DNA from 4 places in the Phyllobacterium sp. NPDC097923 genome. Region 2 is predicted to be linked to each of the others. Evidence: predicted binding sites of a transcription regulator. Region 2 holds the regulator's gene; each other region holds the start of a gene.

The links. The regulator LexA, encoded in region 2, represses DNA repair genes until DNA is damaged. The targets are predictions, from matches to a motif close to TGTTCNNNNTGTGTTCNG.
Region 1: a site for LexA is predicted at 1,799-1,816, ahead of ACIQWS_RS05110 (sel1 repeat family protein). Genes of this name have one in related genera too.
Region 3: a site for LexA is predicted at 2,000-2,017, ahead of ACIQWS_RS11665 (ATP-dependent helicase). Genes of this name have one in related genera too.
Region 4: a site for LexA is predicted at 1,296-1,313, ahead of ACIQWS_RS12995 (YifB family Mg chelatase-like AAA ATPase). Genes of this name have one in related genera too.

Annotation. Positions count from the first base shown of each region.
Region 1 is NZ_JBIWBL010000001.1:1,021,319-1,024,802, forward strand. It holds gene ACIQWS_RS05095 (DUF899 domain-containing protein) at 1-94, opposite strand, end outside; gene ACIQWS_RS05100 (SRPBCC domain-containing protein) at 155-631, opposite strand; gene ACIQWS_RS05105 (DUF2147 domain-containing protein) at 1,141-1,488, opposite strand; gene ACIQWS_RS05110 (sel1 repeat family protein) at 1,960-2,226, shown strand; gene ACIQWS_RS05115 (LysR family transcriptional regulator) at 2,402-3,262, opposite strand; gene ACIQWS_RS05120 (hypothetical protein) at 3,271-3,484, shown strand, end outside.
Region 2 is NZ_JBIWBL010000001.1:1,494,345-1,497,828, forward strand. It holds gene ACIQWS_RS07530 (ComEC/Rec2 family competence protein) at 1-1,617, shown strand, start outside; gene lexA (transcriptional repressor LexA) at 1,611-2,330, opposite strand; gene ACIQWS_RS07540 (GNAT family N-acetyltransferase) at 2,519-3,361, shown strand; gene ACIQWS_RS07545 (substrate-binding domain-containing protein) at 3,366-3,484, opposite strand, start outside.
Region 3 is NZ_JBIWBL010000001.1:2,308,414-2,311,897, reverse strand. It holds gene ACIQWS_RS11665 (ATP-dependent helicase) at 1-1,955, opposite strand, end outside; gene ACIQWS_RS11660 (glucose/quinate/shikimate family membrane-bound PQQ-dependent dehydrogenase) at 2,199-3,484, shown strand, end outside.
Region 4 is NZ_JBIWBL010000002.1:134,864-138,347, reverse strand. It holds gene ACIQWS_RS12995 (YifB family Mg chelatase-like AAA ATPase) at 1-1,216, opposite strand, end outside; gene ACIQWS_RS12990 (MBL fold metallo-hydrolase) at 1,367-2,248, opposite strand; gene ACIQWS_RS12985 (LysR family transcriptional regulator) at 2,395-3,294, shown strand; gene gshB (glutathione synthase) at 3,291-3,484, opposite strand, start outside.

The DNA of each region.
Region 1 (3,484 bases), 470 kb from region 2:
AGGCCTTTTCCTTCAGCAGAAAGGCTTTTCTGGCCTCGTCCCACTCGGCGCGGGAAACAACCTTGCGGTCGTCAGGGTGTGCATGGGTGTTCATCGTTTCCTCCTTGATATTGGCTCAAGCGATAATCAGTCCATAAGCGAGGGCATGCGCTCCTCAGTGAAGGCGGCCCAGCGGCTCGACATAGGCCTCCAGCCGTTCCATGCATTCGGTCCAGCCATTCTCATGCGAATCCCGGTCGCCGGCGGAATCAAACGGTGCCTGATGAAAGACGAGCCGCGTGCGCTGTCCCTGCGCGCTCATGGTGACGGTTACCAATGTCTGCGGCCCGCGCAGGCCATCGCTATCCTCCCAGGCAAAGGTGAAGACGATCCGCTCCGGCTCGACGATCCGCGTGTAGCGGCCGACCATCCAGGCGTCCTCGCCATCGGGAGAGCGGATGGACGAGCGATAGGCACCGCCCTCCCTGAAATCGATCTGGCAGTTCGGGCAGGTGAAATTCTTCGGCCCCCACCAGCGCACGACATGCTCCGGCTGTGACCAGACCTTGAAAACGAGCGCCACCGGCGCATCGACGATCCGGACGATTGTCAGTTCGCGATCATTGTCCCTGCGGGCCAGCGCTGCGGTCATGGTTCCTCTTCCTTCCCATTCCGAACGGATATTACCTAACTCATAGGTTAAATAACCTTTTGGTTTAATACACTCTGATTTTGCCAACGTCAACATTGCCGGGGCATACTTTTTTGCGTCACACATTTTCCTTGGAAAGCGCCACATCCGGCATCAGTTTCCGCTCCGGCAAGGACCGCCTTGCGATTCACGATGCCGGAGACGCAGATGAGACATGTCAGGTCATATTACACGCCGCGCTGCACGTGTTGGGTCCATGCCGGTTGTTCCGGCCCTGTCGCTGTCGATCAGACCGGCGGGCGCAGCGAAGGAGCGGGATATCGAAGCCGCGTTCAAAGACCTGGAGAGGGCAAGCGGTGCACGCCTTGGGGTTTCGGCGCACGGTACGGGCAGCGGTAAGCGCATCGCAAGAAGGCGCAACCCGGACGGGCCGGCCATATCTGGCGCAAGCAAACAAAAACCCCGCGAGAGCTCTACGCCTTCGCGGGGTTTGGCATGCCGTCTGAAAATTACTGGCGTGTCAGGCTTTCGCTCTTGCAGATGAGCCCGCCCAGCACGCAACCGGACAGGGACAGGGTGTTGCCGCTGACGCTGGCCTTACCATTATAAGTCTTGCCCTCGTCAAGCTTGTTGACCTGTCCCTTGTAGGACCCGCCCTTGCCGGACATCTCGCCGATGGATTTGCCCTTGTATTCGCCGGTCAAGACCGTGCCGCAATACTTGTCGGCGCCGCAGGACGAGTACTGGATGAGCGTACCTGTCGGCCGCTTCCACGTGCCGACGATCGGTTCTTCGGCCAGTGCCGGACCTGCCATCAATACGACGCCGGCGCATGCCAATAAGAGTTTGCGATTCATATGTTCCTCCCGATAAGGGTTGTGCGGCAAATGGGGTCTCTCCGCGTCCATTTGCATGTCCCTTACGTAAACGTAATTCAAAAAAACCCTGAAAGGAAGCCTTATGCGTGCTCGCAGCCGGGGTTTTTTGCAGGCAGGCGTTGCGGAACGGAGAGGAGATTTCTGTGTGAATGGCTCCAAGCCCGGCAAAAAGAAGCTGTGCCTTGGTTAGCAAAGGCTTGAAATCGGATAATGGCATTTTAAGCGAATTTGATCCAAATGCCTGCAATTGCTGGGGCGATATATTTAATGAATTCCGAAGTTTACCAGTTGTTTTTGTTTTGTTTGGCTCCAGTTAATCATGCCCTTTAACAGCAATTTGAGGGCTGTGTGGCATTCTCGAAAACATCGAAAGAGCACGCCAAAACAAACAAATCAGGCGGTTCTCAGAAGTCTAACAGGGCTTATCGGTTTAAACAGGGACTCGGTAAAATGGCACGCTTTGATCTTCAGAATATCGATGCCGGACATGTCGGCGGCACCGCAGAAACGGACATCCTCTTTGAAATGGGCATCATGTATGCCACGGGCCGTGACTGTGCCGTTGATCATGTCGCCGCGCATAAATGGTTCAACATTGCGGCCATCAAAGGCAGCGACCGGGCTGCGGAACTGCGCGCCGAACTGGTGAAAACCATGTCCAAGGCCGATCTGGCAACGGCCATGCGCGAAGCCCGCGAATGGATGACCACACACTGAACTGCAGATGCCTGGTGCGTGGTTCGACAAGCTCACCATGAGGGAAGTGGGTTGGTGCAAGGTTAATCACAAACGTAGCAGAACCTAACTCCCTGCAATCCTCACTCTCCCTCATGGTGAGCTTGTCGAACCACGCATGAGCGCTCAAGCCACAGCGGCACGAGACGACAATGGCTCAGCCCATCGGCTGGAACGCATCGCGGATCACCTTGGCCATGCCGTCAATCGCAGGGCTCATCATCCGCGGATTGCGCCGCAGCACGACATTCGATGAATCAATGACCGGAAAGCCCTCCGCCTCGGTCAGTTCGCGGCAGCCCGACGGGATATTGCTGCGCGCGAGCGGGGCGATGGCAAGGCCAGAAACCGCGGCTATTTTCAAGCCTCCGCCCGTATCGCAGCTATAGGCCACGCGATAATCGATCCTGTTGCGTTCCAGCGATCCCATGGCGAATTTCCTGCACCAGTCCGAGCGCTCGTAGATCGCGATGGGAACGGGCGTGATTTCATGCACGCAATGCACCTCCGAGGTGACCCAGACGGTCGGGTCGATAAACAGAACCTCGCCGGTTGCCGGCGGCTCCCAGTTGAATATGACGGCAAGATCAAGCTCGTCCGCATCGAGTGCGGCCAGCTGCTGCGCCGAATATCCGCATTTGACCGTTACCTCCACCTGCGGATGCTGGCTGGCAAAGGCGGCGAGGGCGCGCGGCAGGATCGTGTAGCCATATTCTTCGGGAAGGCCGATCCGCACGGGGCCGCCAAGCGGCTTGGCCCGGATCGTCGCCATGGTTTCATCGAGCAGCGCGACGATGCGCTGCGCGTTGACGAGCAGTGCTTCGCCCTGGTCAGTCAGCGCAACGCCGCGCGAGCCGCGGGCAAAAACGCTTTCTCCCAGAACCTCCTCAAGCCGCTTGATCTGCACGCTCACGGCCGATTGCGTGCGCCCGATCCTTTCCGCCGCGCGGGTGACATTGCCGGCCGTTGCCACGGCCAGGAACGTGCGGAGCAGATCGCTGTCGAGCGGCGGGTTCATGGTATTCCTTGCAATTAAAATTTCGAATGACAGGCATAATTTCTATTCGTTTGATGTATGTCAATACCTGCGGCAAGCATGGCGATTATTCGCCATTCGAGATCATCTCCATGTCTGTTTTCTGCTTGTTTTCAAAACTTTGGAAGGATTTGCAGATCGCTGATCGCGAGGCTCGCCAACTCGCGGTGTTGTCGCGCAAGCCGGGTGAACATTTGCTGCGCG
Region 2 (3,484 bases):
CTCACTGATCGTATCCTCGGTCATATGCCGGGAGAAGCCGGTGCCATCGCCGCATCGCTGATCACCGGCCAGCGCGATGGCATCAGCGAGGCCACCAACAACGCCATGCGGCTGAGCGGCCTGTCGCATATCCTCTCCATTTCGGGATTGCACATGGCGCTCGTGGCCGGGATCGTCATCGGCTCGCTGCGTGCGTGCATGGCCTTCTTTCCGGACTTTGCCGCGCGCCATCCCATCAAGAAATTTTCGGCATGCGCAGCGCTGCTGGCGTCGGCATTCTATCTGCTGCTCTCGGGGATCGACGTGGCGGCCCAGCGCAGCTTTGTCATGCTGGCAGTCATGCTTGTCGCCATGACCGTGGACCGGGCGGCGCTGTCGCTGCGGAATGTTGCCCTGGCCGCCTTGGTAACCATTGCCATCGCGCCGCACGAGGTGATGGGACCAAGCTTCCAGATGTCGTACTCGGCCACAGCCGCACTGATCGCATTCTACGGCTGGTGGTCGCCGCGCAGGGCCGGCCGGACCGCGCGGCGTGCCTCCGGCAACAGCCTGTTGTTGCGGCTGCCCGGCAAGATCGGCGATCATATCAGTGATGTCGCGCTGACATCCCTGGTCGCCGGTTCGGCCAGTGCGATCTTTGCCGCCTATCATTTCAACAATACGGCGCCGCTCGGGCTGATCGGCAACGCCTTTGCCTTGCCCGTGGTCTCGGTTCTGGTCATGCCCTTCGCCGTACTGGCGCTGTTGCTGATGCCGTTCGATCTGGATTTCCTGCCGTTCGCCGTCATGGAACGCGGCATCGAGCTGGTGGTGTTCATCGCCCATCACGTTGCCGCACTCTCGCCCTCGGGCAATCTCGGTCCGATGCCGCAGCCGAGCCTTATCCTGATGAGCGTGGCACTTGTGATCCTGCTTCTCACGACGTCGTGGTTGCGTCTGTGCGGTCTGCCGCTGTTTGCTGCGGCCATCCTGATCATGGCACGCACAGCGCCGCCGGATATCGTCCTGTCGGAGGATGGCCGGCTGGCCGGTGTGCGCAATGGCACGGCATTGATGATCAATCGCCCGCAGGGCGGCGCCTTCACGTTAAACAACTGGCGGCAGGGTTTTGGGCTGGAACAGATCGTCAAACCGGCGCGGATCGGCAAAGAGGCAGCGGAGGGTGCCTTCGAATGCGCCGGAAAGCTCTGCCTGGCGCGCGAACCGGGCGGTCTCATCATCGCCTATACGGATGATCCCGCGCAAAGGAACCCCGCATGCAGCGAGGGGAATATCGTCGTGCTGGGCTTTGCCGGTGTGGACACCGATTGCCCTGTTCCGGGCCCAATGGTGATCACGCGCCGCGATCTCGCCTTGAACGGTGCTGCGGAAATCCGGTTCGGTTCCGGCGGGCAAGGGCAGGGTGACGTGACGGATCTATCGAAAGCCGGAGAAGCGCTGGAGCAAAGGGTGCAGTCGGCCCGCCTGACCTGGGCGATCGGTCCGCCGGACCGACCCTGGAACAAGTACCGCACTCATTCCAATGCGGCGCGCAACCGGCCGGAGCATTCACGCAAGGCCCACGCGATCGAAGGCGTCCCGAACAATGTCGAACGGGACGCGGCGGCCGGTCAGTAACGGCGGATCAGGCCGACGAGCTTGCCCTGCACCCGCACGCGGTCCGGTCCGAAAATCCGCGTTTCATAGGCAGGGTTGGCGGCTTCCAGGGCAATCGAGGCACCCTTGCGGCGGAACCGCTTGAGGGTGGCTTCCTCATCATCGACCAGCGCCACGATGATTTCGCCTGGGCTTGCGGTGTCGCCGCGCTTGATGACGACGGTATCGCCATCAAAAATACCCGCTTCGATCATCGAGTCGCCCTTGACCTCAAGCGCATAATGTTCGCCGCTGCCGATCATATCTGGCGGAAGGCTCAGCATGTGGGTCTGGTTCTGGATCGCGGAAATCGGCACACCAGCGGCAATCCGGCCCATGACCGGAATGCTGACATTGGCAGGCATGTCCATATCGTTGGAGGCGCGCGGCTGCGGCTTGGGCGGTGCAACATTGCGTCCGAGACTGCCCTCGATGACGCTCGGCTCGAACTTTCTCTGGCTGTTGAGGCCGGGTGCGATGGAGTCCGGCAGGCGCAGGACTTCCAGCGCGCGTGCCCTGTTCGCAAGCCGGCGAATGAAGCCGCGCTCTTCCAGCGCAGTGATCAGCCGGTGAATGCCGGATTTGGAGGCCAGATCCAGCGCATCCTTCATTTCGTCGAAGGATGGCGGAATGCCCGTCTCCTTCAGACGCTCATGAATGAAGAGAAGAAGTTCATGTTGTTTACGCGTGAGCATCGGCGATCCTTTAGCAGGGAATCGGAAAAACAAAACCAGAACAAACACTATCTGTTCCAGCATTGTTCTACAAGTGCTTAATATTCCGTTGCGGCAATGCTGGAAGCTTGGTTACGAAGCATGTGGGGGCAGAAATGCACCCGTTCAGGGTACTGTTCCGTCGGTTTCCAACTGGATATCACAATATCATGACAGCTTTCATCCGAATCGCCGAGCGCCAGGACCTTGACACCATCATCGACTGGGCAGCTGCCGAGGGCTGGAACCCCGGTTTGGACGATGCGGACGCATTCTGGGCCGCGGACCCCAAAGGCTATCACGTGCTTGAGGTCAATGATGAACTGACGGCAGCGGTCTCGCTGGTCCGCTATGCGAGAGACTACGGCTTTCTCGGCTTCTACATGGTGCGTCCGCAATCGCGCGGGCTGGGTTTCGGCTGGTCGCTCTGGCAGGATGTGCTGAGCGGATTTGCCGGACAGACCATCGGCCTTGATGGTGTCGTTGCCCAGCAGGAAAACTATCGGAAGTCGGGGTTTGTCTATGCCCATGCGAATTACCGCTATGGCGGCGCCCCCGGCTGCAGGGCACCCGTCAGCGACGATATCGTCGCCATCGATGCGCAATGGATCGGCGCCGTCGCCGCCTATGACCGTCAATTCAATCCCGAACCACGGGAATCGTTTATCCGTGCCTGGCTCGGCCCGTCCGGCTCGCGCCACGGCCTGGCCTGCATTGCCGACGGAAAAATCGCGGGGTATGGCGTCGTGCGCGCATGCCGCGAGGGTTGCAAAATCGGTCCCTTGTTTGCCGAAACCGAAGAGATCGCCGACCGGCTGTTTCAATCGCTCGCAGCAAAGGCCGGGGATGCACAGGTCTTTCTGGATATTCCCGGGACCAATGGGGCCGCGCGGCGCCTGTGCGACCGGTACGGTCTGGCGCCGGTGTTCGAAACCGCACGCATGTATCGCGGACCGGCGCCCGAATTGCCGCTCGACCGGATTTTTGGCATCACAACCTTCGAATTGGGCTAGGCACTCACCGGCGCGGGGCGACGGGCGGACCGCTCGATTGGCGCAGGATGAGTTCGACCGGCCATATCTCGTGGATGTTCTCGACCGGCTCGCCGTCAAGGACGCGCACCAGCAGTTCGGCGA
Region 3 (3,484 bases), 810 kb from region 2:
TGCCAGAGCCCGTGGATGCGCCGGTTGGAGACGAACCAGATATGCAGGTTCTTCTTGGCGCGCGTCAGGCCGACATAGGCAAGCCGCCGCTCTTCCTCAAGGCCGGAGCGGCCGCCCTCATCCAGCGCGCGCTGGTGCGGGAACAGGCCTTCCTCCCAGCCGGGCAGGAAGACGGTCTCGAATTCCAGCCCCTTGGCCGAATGCAGCGTCATGATGTTGACCGCATCGAGATTTTCATTCTGCTCGGCGTCCATGACCAGGGCCACGTGTTCGAGGAACGACCGCAGGGACTCGTACTCCTCCATGGAGCGGATGAGTTCCTTCAGGTTTTCCAGCCGGCCCGGCGCTTCCGCCGAACGGTCGGCCTGCCACATGGCGGTATAGCCGGATTCGTCGAGAATCATTTCGGCGAGCTGGGTGTGCGGCGTTGAATCAATCAAAGATTGCCAGCGGTGGAAGTTTTCAACCACTTCGCGCAGGGCGGAACGGGGTTTGGGCTTCAGCTCTTCCGTCTGCACCAGATCGGCGGCGGCATCGAGCATGCCGATATCGCGGGCGCGGGCATAGTCATGCACCTGCCGCACGGCGGCTTCACCGAGGCCGCGCTTGGGCGTGTTGATGATGCGCTCCAGCGCAAGGTCATCGGACCCTTGAGCCACGACGCGGAAATAGGCGAGGGCATCGCGGATTTCGAGGCGCTCGTAGAACCGCGGGCCGCCAACGACGCGGTAATTCAGGCCGAGGGTGACGAAACGGTCTTCGAACTCGCGCATCTGGAAGGAGGCGCGCACGAGGATCGACATATCATTGAGGTTGTGGCCCCTGCGCTGCGCCTGTTCAATTTCCTCGCCGACCGCGCGGGCTTCCTCTTCGGAATCCCAGGCGGCGTGGACATTGACCTTGGCGTCTTCGGCATTCGGCGCATCGGTGAACAGGGTTTTGCCGAGGCGGCCCTCATTGTGGGAAATGAGGAACGACGCCGCGCCGAGAATATGCGCCGTCGAGCGGTAATTGCGCTCCAGGCGGATCACGACCGCGCCGGGAAAATCCTTCTCGAAGCGCAGGATATTGTCGACTTCGGCACCGCGCCAACCATAGATCGACTGGTCGTCATCGCCGACGCAGCAGACATTCTTCGAGCCCTGCGCGATGAGGCGCAGCCACATGTACTGGGCGGTGTTGGTGTCCTGATACTCGTCGACGAGGATGTAGCGGAATTTGGCGTGATATTCCTTCAGCACATCCGGATAGGCGCGGAACATGCGAATGGGATGGCAGAGCAGGTCGCCGAAATCGCAGGCGTTCAGCGTCTTCAGGCGGTTCTGGTAGGCGGTATAGAGTTCGCGGCCCTTGCCGTTGGCAAAGGCGCGGGCATCGCCCTCGGGGATTTCCTCCGGGCCGAGGCCCTTGTTCTTCCAGCCGTCGATCATCAGCGCGAACTGCTTGGCAGGCCAGCGTTTGTCGTCGAGCCCTTCGGCCTGAATGATCTGCTTGATCAGGCGGATGACATCATCCGTGTCGAGAATGGTGAAATCCGAACGCAGGCCGACCAGTTCCGCATGGCGGCGCAGCAGCTTGACGCCGATGGAGTGGAACGTGCCGAGCCAGGGCATGCCTTCCACGGCACCGCCGACGAGAACGCCGATGCGCTCCTTCATCTCGCGCGCCGCCTTGTTGGTGAAGGTCACCGCAAGAATCTGGCTGGGATAGGCCTTGCCGAGGGAGAGGATGTGGGCGATGCGTGAGGTCAGCACCCGTGTCTTGCCGGTTCCGGCACCGGCGAGAACCAGTACCGGCCCTTCGGTGGTTTCAACCGCAAGGCGTTGCTCGGGGTTGAGACCATTGAGATAGGGCGGCGCGCCGCGCGCCTGCATGGCGCGTGCAGCTATGCCCTGCGGCTGGCGAGGCGCATCAGGTTCATCGAAGAACGGTATATCGTCAGGCAATCCGGACATTTCACTCCAATGTAGTGATTCGGCATCGAAAAACCAGACCGATCCGATACAAAGCAAGAACGTACAGCATTTAGCGCAGAGTTTCCCCTGAAACTTGCGATTGAAATTTGCAATCGTTGATATTGCGCCGTTCTGAATTAGGGCATACGCCTAGATCAGAGAGGAATCTGGCAGCCGATGGCCCGTTCGCAGCCTCATGTCAGGACCATTCGATCTTGATTGAGCTTGGAAAGGATCCCTGCCATGGCAATCACTCTGACAGCTCTCCTTTTTCTGATCATCGCGGCTGCCCTGGGTGCGGGTGGCGTCTGGCTCGCCGTCCTCGGCGGCAGCTGGTATTATGTCATCGCCGCGCTCGCCTTTCTCGTCACATCCATTCTCCTATTCCGGCGGCGCTCGGCCGCATTGCCGGTCTATGCGCTGCTGGTGATCGGCACGCTGGGCTGGGCCATCTGGGAAATCCGCTTCGACTGGTGGCAGCTGGCGCCGCGTGGCGGCGTGATCATCCTGCTCGGGCTCTGGCTCCTGACACCGTGGGTGCGCGGCCGGCTGACCCGTGCCGATAATGGCTCTGCCTCTCTGGGGGCAGCGCCGCTCTGGCTGGCCGTTCTGGTGGCGCTCGGCGTTGCCGGCTATTCCATGACCCGGGATCCGCTCGATCTTCCCGGCCAGCTGAGCCGGGAGGCTGTGACCGCCACGCCCGATATCGGGGGCGTGCCCAATGACGACTGGCACTTCTATGGCCGCAGCCTCTACGGCCAGCGCTATTCGCCGCTGAAGCAGATCACGCCCGACAATGTCGCCAAGCTGCAGGTGGCTTGGACCTACCAGACCGGCGACGTGCGCCGCTCCACCGATATTCCGGAAACGACCTATCAGGTGACGCCGCTCAAGGTGCGCGACACGCTCTATATCTGCACGCCGCATAATTTCGTCATTGCGCTCGATGCCGCCAGCGGCAAGGAAAAATGGCGCTTCGATCCGCAGGTGAAGGACAATGACGACCGGCAGCACCAGACCTGCCGCGGCGTGTCCTATTATGCCGATGCCACCGTCGCGGCCGGACAACCCTGCGCCGAGCGGGTCTATATGCCCACCGCCGATGCAAGGCTGATCGCGCTCGATGCGGCCAATGGCCAGGTCTGCCCGGCCTTTGGCGACAAGGGCACCATCCATCTGGAAACCGGCATGCCCTATAACCCCGCCGGGTACTACTATTCGACCTCGCCGCCGGTTATTGCCGCGGGCAAGATCATCGTCGGCGGCGCAGTTAATGACAACTATTCGATCCACGAACAGTCCGGCGTCATCCGCGCTTTCGATATCAATACCGGCGCGCTGGTGTGGAACTGGGATTCCGGCAATCCCGATGTGACGACGCCGCTGCCGGAGGGACAGAAATACACCGCCAACTCCCCCAACAGCTGGTCGATTTCCAGCGCGGATGAAAAACTCGGGCTGCTCTATGTGCCACTCGGCAACCAGACGCCGGACCAGCTTGGCGCCGGACGGTCCGCCAATGTGGAGAA
Region 4 (3,484 bases), on a different contig from region 2:
ATGCGCTGCTTTCGGCAATGGGGCGGCGGATGAGATCCGCGGCACTGACGGCGGGAACGTCGATGCGAAGGTCGATGCGGTCAAGCAGCGGACCCGAAATGCGGGCCTGGTAATCCTGGCGGCAGCGTGGCCCCCGGGCGCAGCGGTGTCCCGGTTCTCCGGCCATGCCGCAGCGGCAGGGGTTCATGGCGGCCACGAGCTGGATTTGCGCCGGATAGGAAATACGGTGATTGGCGCGGGCGATCATGCATTCTCCGCTTTCCAGCGGCTGGCGCAGGGAATCGAGCACCTGGGGCGCGAATTCGGGAAATTCATCCAGAAACAGCACGCCGCGATGGGCGAGGGAGACTTCACCGGGGCGGGCACGTATGCCGCCGCCGACCATCGCCGCCATGGAGGCGGAATGGTGCGGTGCCCGGAACGGCCGCCGGTCGGTGAGCCTGCCGCCCGGCAATTCGCCAGCGACCGAAGCAATCATCGACACCTCGAGCAATTCGTGCGGCAGCAGCGGCGGCAGGATGGACGGAAGCCGCTGCGCGAGCATGGACTTTCCCGCGCCGGGCGGTCCGATCATGAGGAGGTTATGGCCGCCGGCAGCGGCAATCTCCAGCGCGCGCCGGGCGCCTTCCTGTCCTCTGATATCGCTCAGATCGGGCAGATCGGCTGCATTGGTCTGCAGGCACGGTTCAGGGCGCGACAGCACCTGATGGCCGCGAAAATGATTGGCGAGACTGATCAGGCTGCGCGGCGCCAGAATATCGATCTGCGCGCCCGCCCAGGCAGCCTCGGGTCCGCAGGGGGCGGGGCAGATCAGGCCGCGCTCCTGCCGGTTGGCGGAGATCGCGGCAGGAAGAACCCCGGCCACATGGGTGATCGTGCCATCGAGCGATAGTTCGCCGAGAACGACATAGGCGTCCAGCACATCGGCGGGAATGGCGCCGAGCCCCGCCATCAGGCCCATGGCGATCGGCAGGTCGTAATGGCTGCCTTCCTTGGGCAGGTCCGCCGGCGCGAGGTTGACGGTGACCTTCTTGGGCGGCAGGGACAGGCCGGAGGCATGCAGCGCCGCCTGCACGCGTTCGCGGCTTTCAGCCACGGCCTTGTCGGGCAGGCCCACAATATGGATTCCCATCTTGCCGGGGGCGATCATCACCTGCACATCGACAGGTTGGGCCTCAATGCCCTGAAATGCGACGGTACGCACGCGGGTGACCATCAATCGTTCCTTGAAAATATCACGTCAGAAAATGAACAATGCCAATAACGGCACCTCATCACAATTTGCGTGGCATGACAAGAACGTTAGGAGAACAACCGGCCCGCACCGGGGATGGAATTCGGCGCGATGCGGTTCAGCCGGGGACCATCAGCCCCATTTCATCTCGCCCTTGGCGACCTTGGCGCCCAGCTCAAGCGATGAGACATCGAGCAGGTCGGGGTAATGCGCCTTCATGGCGGAGATCAGTTCGCCGCTGGTCTTGGCTTTCCCGGCTTCCGTGTTGAACGTCTCGAGATAGTTCCGGGTGAATTTTACCGCCTGAAGTCCCTGCGGGGCACCGGCAACCTGATGCGACGGCACGACGATCCGGGGATTGCGCGCCGCCATTTCATCAAGCACGGCAATCCACTTCTTCCGGTCTTCCACGGCCGGCTCGTCCGCAACCCAGACATGGACGCCTGAGGAAACCAGCACACCGCCGAAAACCGCTTCAAGCCCGGGCACCCAGAGATAGCGGCGATCCTTCATATCCTTGATGGTGACGATCTCGATCCTGTTTCCCTCCAGGTCGAGCGAGGACAGGTCTGAGGCTTCCGGAATGACGACATCCGCCAGCACCTTCGGTCCATTGTCCTTGAGCTGCGGCCCCCAGACGTCGAGCTTGCCCTGCACGTTGCCCTTGATGGCGTCCACGGTGGCGTGCGCCGCAAGGACTTTTGCCTTGGGGAAGGCATCGACGATGGGACGCAGGCCAAAATAGTAATCGGGGTCGCTGCAACTGATGTAAATCGTTGTCAGGGTCTTGCCGGTCGCCTTGATCGCATCGGCAACCATGTGTCCATCGGAGAGTGTGAACCCGCCATCGAGCAGGATCGCTTCCTTCTCGCCGGTCAGGAGCACCGGGGTGCGGCGGAAACCGTTCTCATCCGCCTGGAAATAGGTCCATGCCAGCGTGGAAGCGGCCCTGGCCGCAATGGCGCCCAGCGGCTGCAGGGCCGCCACGGCACCGGCTGCCAGGAGGGATTTCATCGTATCGCGTCGTGTCAGAAGGGTTCGCACGTCTCGGTCCTCGCTCGGTTTCTCACTGTGGGGCGTATAGTGACATGGACGAGTTTCTTGAAAAATCCCGATCAAAATGACAGACTGTATGATTATTTCGTATAATAAGGCGTGTCATGCCCGCGGTCAGTTTCAACAGGTTCATCTATTTCGTCACCGTGGTGGATATGGGATCGTTCACCGCCGCCGCCGACCGGCTGGGTGTCGCCAAGGCCGTCGTCAGCCATCAGGTGTCGAAGCTGGAGGAGGAACTTGGCACGGCGCTCCTGATCCGCACGACACGGCGGCTGCGGACGACGGAGGCGGGGCGGCGCTTCTACGAACGTTGCATCGTCGTCCTGCGCGAGGCTGAAAACGCGATCGAGGAGGTGTCGTCCGAGACCGGAACACCTGTCGGGACCCTGATGCTGACAGCGCCGCTGGATTATGGCGCAAAAGTCGTAGCGCCGGCACTGGCGCTTTATCTTCAGCGCCATCCGCAGATGCAGGCCGATCTCACCTTCACCGATGTCAAATTCGATCTGGTCGACAATGAGCTTGATCTCTCCATCCGTGTCGGCTGGCTGGAGGATTCCAGCGCGCAGGCCCGGCGGATCGGCACGTTCGAGCAGCATCTCGTCTGTTCGCCCGCCTATGCCGGACAGATCGGTCGCGTTGCGCATCCCGGCGCGCTCGAAGCGGCGAAATGGATCGCCAACGGGGCGCTGAAGGAACCGTTGCGCTGGCTGTTTGCAAAAGGCGATGAAAAGGTGGTTGTGACGGGCAGGTCCGTTGTCAGCGCCAATGGCACCGAGGCAAGCTATGTCTGCGTCCTCGCCGGTATCGGGCTCGCCGTCATGCCGGACTACCAGGTGGTGCAGGATATTGCGGCCGGCCGGCTCGTGCGCCTGCTGCCCGGCTGGTCATTGCCGGCGGGCGGCATTCACGCGGTCTATCCGCCGGCCAAATACAGGCCGGCGCGCGTGCGCGCCTTTGTCGATATCCTTGAGGCGATGGAGCGGGAACGGAGGAGTTAGCGCCGCTTGGCCTCGACAGCGTCCCAGAACAGCGCGGCGATATCGGCGCCGCCGAAGCGTTTGACTTCGCGTATGCCCGTCGGTGAGGTCACATTGATTTCGGTCATGTAGTCGCCGATGACATCGATGCCGACGAGAATGAAGCCGCGCTCCCGCAGGGAAGGGCCGATGCGCGCGCAGATCTCGCGCT